2 regions of the Sporosarcina sp. P26b genome follow, and region 2 is predicted to be linked to the other one. Evidence: riboswitches for the same ligand, from Rfam matches in the RefSeq annotation. Region 2 holds a riboswitch; the other holds the start of a gene.
The links. Region 2 has a riboswitch for cobalamin ahead of metE (5-methyltetrahydropteroyltriglutamate--homocysteine S-methyltransferase). Riboswitches for the same ligand answer to the same signal wherever they lie in the genome.

Region 1 (4,811 bases), on a different contig from region 2:
AGTATAGCGCACTCTCACTACATCTCCATCTAAGAAATAGGCATCCGAGAAGCCGTAGTTCGGATAATCATTATTGACGCTGAACATCCAGCCGGAACCATTCGCGAAATCGAATTCACTTAGACTATCCGGTGAATACGCATCGCGATTTGAAGTAGTGGAAACCTCCTCTACTATTTCCCATAAATCGTCGGGAATCGCTACATGATTTAGCATGCCAGGCTTACTGACGTCCCGTAAATAAAAACTGCTGTCGAGATTTCCCGTTTTGCCGTAATCATAGCCATGTTCTCGCATGAATTGGTCGAGGATATACGACCCTTTTTCCCCTTGATGAATATCCATTTTCGTCGGTTTGATCAAATACGGAACACCGAGAACGGAAGCTTCTAGACTAATCGTCACTTGTCCGATAATGCCATCTTCCGCCGGTGCAACGGACGTGATCATGAATGTCTCGGTCACTGTGCGGTCTTCGTCGTCCCACACTTTGATGGTGACGGTGTTTTGTCCAGTTTGCAACGTCAGTTTATAACTCGTTTTTGCACTGTCATCCCAAGTGAATGGCACGTTTTCACCATTCACTTGCACAAGGACGTTTTTCCCTCTGATCCGTTCACCAGAAGCAGTCACTGGCCAAACGTTGATCGTTTTAATATCACCTTTGACTTTGCTGCCGGACTTGAGATCGGTCACGAGCTTCGGTGCATCGGGATCGACTTGTGGTTTTTCATTGACGTTCGGGTCGTTGTAGGAAATTTTATACTGTCGTTCAATTTGTTCGTCTTGATAGTTTCCTGATAATTTGACAACGTTCGTTCCATTGTTCAGCTGCACAACATAATTCATACCGTCTGCCGATTCGACCTTTTGATCGTTCACTGTGATGCTGAGTGATACGTCTGCTTCATTCGCAGTAGCTTTTGCGTAAAATGAAAACTCCGCGCTGTTAGCTTGTTGGTCTTTTAAGTCAGTGTTCAACTTGATCGAGATTTTTTCTTTCTCGTAGATCACAATATAGTTTTGCTCCGCTATTTTTCCGTTTACTTGCGCGGTAAGCTTGAACGTATTTTTTCCTTTGGTTAGCGTGGCTTTATAGGCACTGCCAGTCAGTGGTTTAAGTTCTTTGTTATTCATGAAGACCTTGAGCTTGGCATCTTGTTCACCTTGCGTAGCTGTTGCCGTGAATGAAATGATGTCTTCGGTCACCGTTTGGTCTTTTAGTTCGGTTGTGATCACGATATCTTGACTGTTTAAGGTCACGTGATACGACTGGCTGACGCGCAAAAGTTTATTGTCCGATTGTTTATAGATCACTTGGAATTGAATATCGTTCGTGCCTTCTGTTAATAAAAGAACCCCTTTATAGTCACTCAATTTCTTACCGTTTACCGTAACTTTCATTTCCTGGGCAATGAGTGTTTCATCCAAGTGATTTACCGTGACGCTGTACAATGGATCGGTAACGGTTTCATTATTGGTGATACTTGTTGTAAAATAGCGATTTTGCTGATCCGCGATGTCGACGATCTCGATATCTGGATGGTTGTTCGGTTTTGTTTTACCGGAAGCAGGTGTCGTGTTGCCACCAGCAGGGACTTTGTCATTTGGAGCCGGTTTCGTGTCCTGTGTAGTAGTCTCAGGATTAGCGAGTGGCTTATTCTGCGATTCCAGCTCGGTATTTTTTGGTTCTCGCGGCTGTTCTTCCGGCTTCTGTTGCGATTTGTCCGGAGTTGTCGGTTGTTGCGAGCTTGACAAGTTTTCTTGATCGGTCTTACTATCTGTCGTTTGATCGGATTCCGCATCAGGTAGTCCACCACTACCGCTAGCTAACTTCAGCGTAGAAGCTTCTACTTTTTCATTGAAATCAAACGGAGCGGATTCTTCAGTCGATGTGGCTGCATAGGCAATCGTGCTAAATAATAGTAAGAATATGAGACTGTAATAGATTATGTTTTGATATTTCATGAAGGTGTTTTTCGTTTTTCTCATTCAATCCATCCCTTCTTTTCTAGTAAAGGCATGCTATACGCAGTGACTAATTCATTAAAAAAGTCCCCACCTCCTGATAGAGATGGGGACCATGTATGTTCAATAATTAGACAGCGCAAATTGAATGATACACAATTCACCCTTTACCGGAAGGCGTCATGCTTACATACTTTGGCAAGTCTCCTGACTTAGGGATATATTTTCCCATTACAGTGGCCGGACCGCTCAGGATTTTCACCTGATTCCTATTTACTCTTCGTTTACTTGACGAAGAACCAAAATATTCTATATAACTGCTACTAAGCATATAGTTTTTGCAGGGTAAAATCAATAGACGGTGTAAGTACATTGCGCGATTTTGTCATCGCATGAGACTGTGTTTTCTATTTTAGTTACAGCATTTTATTTAGCAAAGTGGTTCCTATAGCAAGCGATCGGTGTTCAATAACCGCATTCGTTAATTCAACTCTCATGCCAACAATTCCAAACGCTTTTAAAGTATTCCGATAAAACTCCATTTCCTTGAAATCTATCTTCAAGAACAACATAAAGCTTTTGAAATTCATCTTTAAGATTTTCGTCTGAATTCGGAAAAGATCCCAAGTAAGAATATTTATACACTGGTTCATCTGGACAAATTTCATAAGCACGCTTTAACATGGAAACCCCTTTTTCTTCCCAATGCTCAAATTCTCCAAAATAATATGGGAATAATGAAATCATAAAACCAAAACACCATAAAAAATCCTCATTTGTCCACCAATTAACCAATCCAAAATCTGTAACCTTACGTAGTATAGTCTCTAATTCATCAAAGTCTACATCCTGAATCTCTACTGGTCCCTCTTCTGTTAGAACATACCAACAAAAAAAGCCAAGACGAATAACAGTCTTTAAATCATCAGGATTTTGGTTCCATTTTTTTATCAAGAGTGATTTTGCTTCATTCCACTCCCCTTTATTTTCTAGTGTATCAACTTCAGCCCAACGCCAATCAATCATTGCCAGTACACCTCACATCCTAAATGCTGATTATACGTTTCAAAGCATTTATCTCGCTCTCTGCTTAGATCGAGTTCTTCTTTAATTAAACCGCCCGTTAACAGCGTAATTTTTACCAAGCAACTGCCCCCGAATGTTGAATATTACCTTTACTTAAGTTGGTTCCAAAACATTGAAAACACGCCTTCATTCATCTCAAAATAAACATCTGCAATTCCATAATAGATATATCCATCTCTTAAAAGAGTAAGTTTAACCGTTGAACCATCATGTAATTTTAACGCTAGCTCTCTGTATTCTTCATTGTTTCGGGAACTATTTATGGGGTCTGACTTTTGTTCACGAAGATAGGGCTTTGTTTTGTTCAGCTCTTTTAAGAAAGTATTTAGTGCGTCCATATCGAAAATTGGCTTGTAATTTTCATTATCGTGATCCCAATCACTGAAAGCTCTCCACTGGGCAGAGTGTATATTTCCCACCAGATTTAATTTACCAAATATATCCTCACCACTGCTTATTGTTATTCCGTTAAGGTTTTCAAAAAACTCTGCGTAATGGTTTCCATCCTGCATATGATAAACCATTAATCTAAAATCTTGGTCATAGCCTTTCACAGAATAAACATCCATTTCACCAATTGTAGAAGCTAATTCTTTGTCATAGGCTTTTTGCTTGCTCCATTCATCAATATTCCCTTTTGTAGTTCCGAGTTTCTCGTCTTTAAGAGCTTTTGCATCTGTGTCATTTATCTTTGTGTTTGTTTGGGTATAAATCTTTCCGTTATACACAATTAAACCGACCATGTCTGCATTTGTATTATTTTTAGGTAATTGAATAGCTGGGATTTCCACATTCTCATCTTGATTGTCTTTTGTACTATCTTGGGGGACATAATTGATTAAAGTGAATATTCCAATAGACATCATTACAGCAACAACAATCAAGATACTTTTCACACTAGGTCTTTGCTTATACTTTTTCATACTATCCTCCTAATATTATTAGACCGAGATAAGTTACAAAAGTTACATGTTTTAATAGTATGGCCTTATTGTTGATCGGTTTCAAATCCTTATTCCAACATCCACACCATTTGCAGCTAATTATCTTTAAATGAGTTAATTTCTTTTTGAATTAAACAAAATACTAGCTATTCCTACCCCAATAACAGGAAGAATGATTAATAGAGTACTTAATATATTGGCTTGTATGTAATTATTGAAGAGCAAAAAACTTAAAAAAGCTACTACAAAATAAACTGGTATAATTTTTTTTGACCACAAAACAGAATTCTCCATTTTGATCACTCCTTATGAAACGTAAACGCTATTTTTTTACTTTCTTCATTCTGGTTGGCATGAAATGTAAAGACAATCCTATAAACACCTTTTTGTTGTATATAGGATGACGAAAGTTTCTGCTCGATTTCTTTTCCAGGTTCTAATACATTCAACTTATCCTCTATGACTACATCCTCTGCAACCCAATTGCCATCTTGGAAGTATTCCAAGCTCGTTCCTGGCCCTGTGTAATCCACCGGTGTCTCACCTTCATTTTTTATACTAACAATCGGTGTCTCTCCCTGATCAACTCTCTTTTGGCTAACTGCTATAGAAATGGAAATATCTCCATTTTTATAAATTGAATCAATCGTATTCACTTTTTTTAGATCTTCTTTATCCTTACTGACATTTTCTTCTGAACAAGCAGCTAAAATCATTATTATTCCTATCAACATCATTAAACTTTTTTTCATTCTATCCCTCCTCACCCTGTTAGACGGACAAAAATTAAATAAGTCACATATTTTTTTATAA
Region 2 (4,811 bases):
TCACTTTGACTTTGTTTGTAATGAAGTGGCAAAGGGTGTATCTCAAGCGGGTATGCAATCTGGAATCCCGGTGATCTTTGGTGTGCTAACGACGGATACGATTGAGCAATCGATCGAGCGTGCGGGGACTAAGGCAGGCAACAAAGGTTGGGACGCAGCGGTGTCTGCTATTGAGATGGCGAACCTCACGAAGCAGTTTGACTGATTAGTGAGTAGAAAAAAAGGATGTTCCTGAAGTTACTTACTTCATGGGGCATCCTTTTTGTGTTGTTATGTTTAAGAGCAAGAGTTTATGGATAGTTAGTTACTTAGTGAGCGCAAGGGGATGGAAGCTTCGGCATCCAGCTTTCGCTCATAGAATCCGTTTGAGCGCTCATAGAACACATTTTGCGCTCTATAGCACGCAGAATCCGCTCTATCAGACGCCACGAGTGCTCATAGATTCATCTAAGTGATCATAGAACCTTGATAACCGCTCATAGCCTTGAAAGCTCAACATTAATCACAACCATAACCATAACCATAACCATAACCATAACCATAACCATAACCTTAATGCACTACAAAGAGTATCGCTTACTCGCATTGCAAGAGATTGGTGCGAGAGCCATAGCGAACTACGGCTTTTGCGAGTAAAAGTGAAGCGTTAGGAGCACATCTTTGCACTAGAGGTGGTTCACCGCCCACCCTCCGGAAATACGTCCTTCCGAAGCGCAAATCCCCTCACGAACACCAGCGTCAGCTACTCTAATAAAAACTTTCAAAGAAAAAAACTGTCTAAGAAACGAATATAGTTTCTTAGACAGTTCTAAATTCATTATTTAACCGCAACTACGCCTAACTTTTCACGTGCCTGTACAGTAGCGACGACCATGTTCTTTAATGCAGCAATCGTTTCTTCGCGCTTTCTTGTCTTCAAACCACAATCGGGATTAATCCAGAACTGGTTGGGCTCGAGAACTTCAAGGCCTTTGTTGATAATCTCCGTCATCTCTTCAACGGCTGGGACGCGTGGACTATGGATGTCGTAGACGCCTAAGCCGATTCCTTTGTCGTAGTGATACTCATTGAAAGCTTCAACCAAGTCACCGTGACTACGTGAAGTTTCAATTGAGATGACATCTGCATCAAGTGCGCTGATTGCCTCAATAAAATCGTTGAAATCACAATAGCACATATGCGTGTGGATTTGCGTCGTATCTTTTACGGATGCAGTAGACACGCGGAATGCATTGACTGCCCAATCTAAATAGTGTTTCCATTCAGCTTTTTTCAACGGAAGACCTTCACGAAGTGCTGGCTCATCTACTTGAATCATATGAATACCTGCCGCTTCAAGCGCTTCGACTTCCTTGCGTAAAGCAAGTGCAATTTGGTTTGTCACTTCTTCTCTTGACAAATCATCACGAACGAATGACCAATTTAAAATGGTTACAGGACCTGTAAGCATTCCTTTTACTTCGTGATCTGTGAGTGATTTTGCATAAACGGATTCTTCGACTGTCATCGGTTTAATGAATGCAACGTCTCCGAAGATGATTGGTGGCTTCACACAACGTGAACCGTAGGACTGAACCCAAGCTTTTTCAGTGAAGACAAAGCCGTCTAGCTTTTCTCCGAAGTATTCAACCATGTCCGTCCGTTCGAACTCACCATGAACTAATACATCTAGCCCTAAGTCTTCTTGAATATCAATCCATTCTTTAATTTCGGCATGTACGAAGTCTTTGTACTGCTGATCTGTAATTTCATCTTTTCTCCATTTATTACGTGTAGCGCGTACTTCCGGAGTTTGTGGGAAACTACCTATTGTAGTAGTAGGAAGCAGTGGCAATTGGAATTTTTCCTGCTGCTTCACTTTACGTTCCGCAAATAGTGAACTTCGTTTACTTTCGGAAAGTAAACTTCCGGACGTTGCTTCACGCACTTCTTTATTGTTACGAGCAGGGAGCGCATTAAATGCGTTCAATGCTTCTTCGCTTTTTTTGAATTCCGTAGCGACTTTTTCCCTTCCGTGTAGTAAAGACGTTTGAATCGTTTTGATTTCTTCAATTTTCTCATCAGCAAATGCTAAAGCATTCAAGATCGTTGCATCAAGCTTCTGTTCAGAACGAGTCGTAACAGGTGAGTGAAGCAGACTGCAAGATGGTTGAATCCACAAGTTGTCAGCTGAAACGTGCTTCTGGATTGTTTCAGATAATACTAGTTTTTCCTCCAAATCTGATCGCCATACGTTGCGTCCGTCTACAATTCCGGCTGCAAGCACTTTGTTTTTAGGGAAACCGTATTGCGCCAAGTTCTTTAAGTTTTTCTCGCCTCCGTGGACGAAATCAAGTCCAATTCCTGCAACTGGCAATGCGATAGTCTCTACATAATGTTCTACTGAATCAAAGTAAGTCTGCAAAAGAATATTCAGTCCATCGAGATTTTTCGTCAACTGTGAATATATTTCAGTGACAGCTTTCATTTCATCTGAGCAAATGGAGGTAGATAGAATAGGCTCATCGATTTGGACCCACTGCACACCTTCATCCTGTAGTTCCTGTAAAACTTTTTGATAAAGTGGAATCAATTGCAAGATGATGGATGGTACGTCTTTTTCTGCGTATCCTTTAGATAATTTTAATAATGTATAAGGCCCTAAAAGAACGGGTTTCCCTTCAATGCCTAGTTCGTTCTTTGCTTCACGATAGGCAGCAAGTGGCTTGTTCTCCGTCAACTCAAAACGCTGACCCTCGTATTCGGGTACGATATAGTGATAGTTCGTATTGAACCACTTGGTCATTTCAGAGGCAACTGCCTCGTCATTGCCGCGAGCCATTGAGAAGTATGTGGAAGTGGAAACTTGTCCGCCTTTCCAGTTATAGCGTGAAGGTATGATGCCGAACATTGCAGATGTATCTAGTACGCGATCATACAATGTGAAATCACCCACGGCAATTAAGTCCACGCCTGCCTCTTGCTGCTTTTTTAAGTTGGCCAATCGAATTTCTTTCGTTGTTTGAAGAAGCTCGTCTTGTGAGATCTTGTTCGACCAAAATGCCTCGAGTGCACGTTTCCATTCACGATTTTCACCTATAACAGGATAGCCTGCGATACTACTTTTAACCATTGATTATTCCCCCTTGAAATTTTTGTAATAAAAAAACATTTCTCGGGGAAATGTTAGAAGGTCGCGTATGTATAAAACACATGCATAAAAAAGCACGTATTTATAGACTGCGTGTGTCTAACACTTCCCTATTCACCGTAGGATTAAGCGTTGTGAAAAATAGGCAGGTATCTGGCTGGACGCTGGGCGTCTTCACAGTGGCGGGACCGCTCCAAGAAAGGATTCCCTATTAGGAAATGAAAAATTTTTCATTTCACCTATTTTTCAAACTATTCAATTCAGATGATTGTCTCTAAAGCTATCATATGGAAAAACAGGTGTCAACTTGCTATCTATATTTAATGATTACTACCTATAGAACAATTATTAAAGTAGAAAGATAGGTGCGAGAGGAGTGAAGACTTCTCTACATAAACTGTTATATAACTGTTGTAGATGATTACAATCACATCTACTTAATCGAGATGTGAAAATTTTCACAATTCAGTTGAAAGTTAACTAGACTTTAGGTATGATATGTACTAACACGTCTTCAAATGAAGAAAATAATCATCTTTTATGTGCTGTTTTGTAATTAGCAGGCTATGGGGTATTGCTGAATAATCGATGATAAATAGTGTTCATCGCTACATGTTATACAACAGAGTAGCGCAAAAAATATTAAGGGGTGGCTTTTTTCCATGACAAATTATGAAAAAGTAGGTAAACTGCAAGTCGCAACAGAACTGTATAACTTCGTAAACGAAGATGTTCTACCGGGCTTAGAAATCCAAAAAGATCAATTTTGGGCAAACTTTGATTCGCTCATTCATGAACTTGCTCCTGAAAACAAAGCGCTATTAGAAAAACGTGATGAATTGCAAAAGACTATTAGCGAATGGCACCAAAATAATAAAGGCGAAATTGATTTCGCTAAATATAAAGAGTTTTTACAAGAGATTGGCTATTTAGAGCCAGTTCCTGAAGACTTTAAAGTGACAACAGCTAACGTTGACAATGAAGTCGCAAACCAAGCAGGCTCACAATTGGTAGTTCCAATTGATAACGCCCGGTATGCATTAAATGCAGCGAATGCTAGGTGGGGAAGTCTATACGATGCACTTTACGGATCGGATGTAATTAGTGATGATGCGGGTGCTGAAGCTGGCGTTCAATACAATCCGATTCGTGGACAAAAGGTTATTGATTTTGCGAAAAAATTATTAGACCAAGCAGCACCTTTAGCTGAGGGTTCTCATGCAGAGGTAACGGCTTATAAAATTGTAGAAGGTAAACTTCAAGTGACGCTTGAAAGCGGTAACACGGTTCTATTGCAAGATGAGTCCAAGTTTGTTGGATATAATGGCAAAGAAGACGCGCCGACTGCTGTATTGTTAGTGAATAATGGATTGCATATCGAAATCGTAATCGACAAGAATAATCCAATCGGGAAAAGTGATAAAGCGGGTGTGAAAGATCTAGTACTTGAAGCGGCACTTTCTACATTGATGGATTGTGAAGACTCGATTGCTGCAGTGGATGCCGAAGATAAAGTTGGCGTATACCGTAACTGGCTTGGTCTAATGAAGGGTGACTTGGAATCTACATTCAAGCGTGGTAGTAAAACAGTTACAAGAAAACTAAATGCCGATCGTACGTATACTGGTGGTGATGGCAAGCAGTTGACACTGCGTGGTCGTTCATTGATGTTCGTACGTAA

Region 1: linked by a shared signal. The riboswitch ahead of CSV69_RS04330 (DUF4430 domain-containing protein) and the one ahead of metE (5-methyltetrahydropteroyltriglutamate--homocysteine S-methyltransferase) in region 2 are both predicted to bind cobalamin.

What each region holds. Positions count from the first base shown of each region.
Region 1 is NZ_PDYW01000003.1:106,887-111,697, reverse strand. Features, by position in the region: gene CSV69_RS04330 (DUF4430 domain-containing protein) at 1-1,968, opposite strand, end outside; cobalamin riboswitch at 2,149-2,287, opposite strand; gene CSV69_RS04325 (hypothetical protein) at 2,455-2,994, opposite strand; gene CSV69_RS04320 (hypothetical protein) at 3,144-3,977, opposite strand; gene CSV69_RS04315 (hypothetical protein) at 4,113-4,292, opposite strand; gene CSV69_RS04310 (immunoglobulin-like domain-containing protein) at 4,298-4,750, opposite strand.
Region 2 is NZ_PDYW01000001.1:70,925-75,735, forward strand. Features, by position in the region: gene ribH (6,7-dimethyl-8-ribityllumazine synthase) at 1-205, shown strand, start outside; gene metE (5-methyltetrahydropteroyltriglutamate--homocysteine S-methyltransferase) at 818-3,112, opposite strand; cobalamin riboswitch at 3,258-3,388, opposite strand; gene CSV69_RS00415 (malate synthase G) at 3,793-4,811, shown strand, end outside.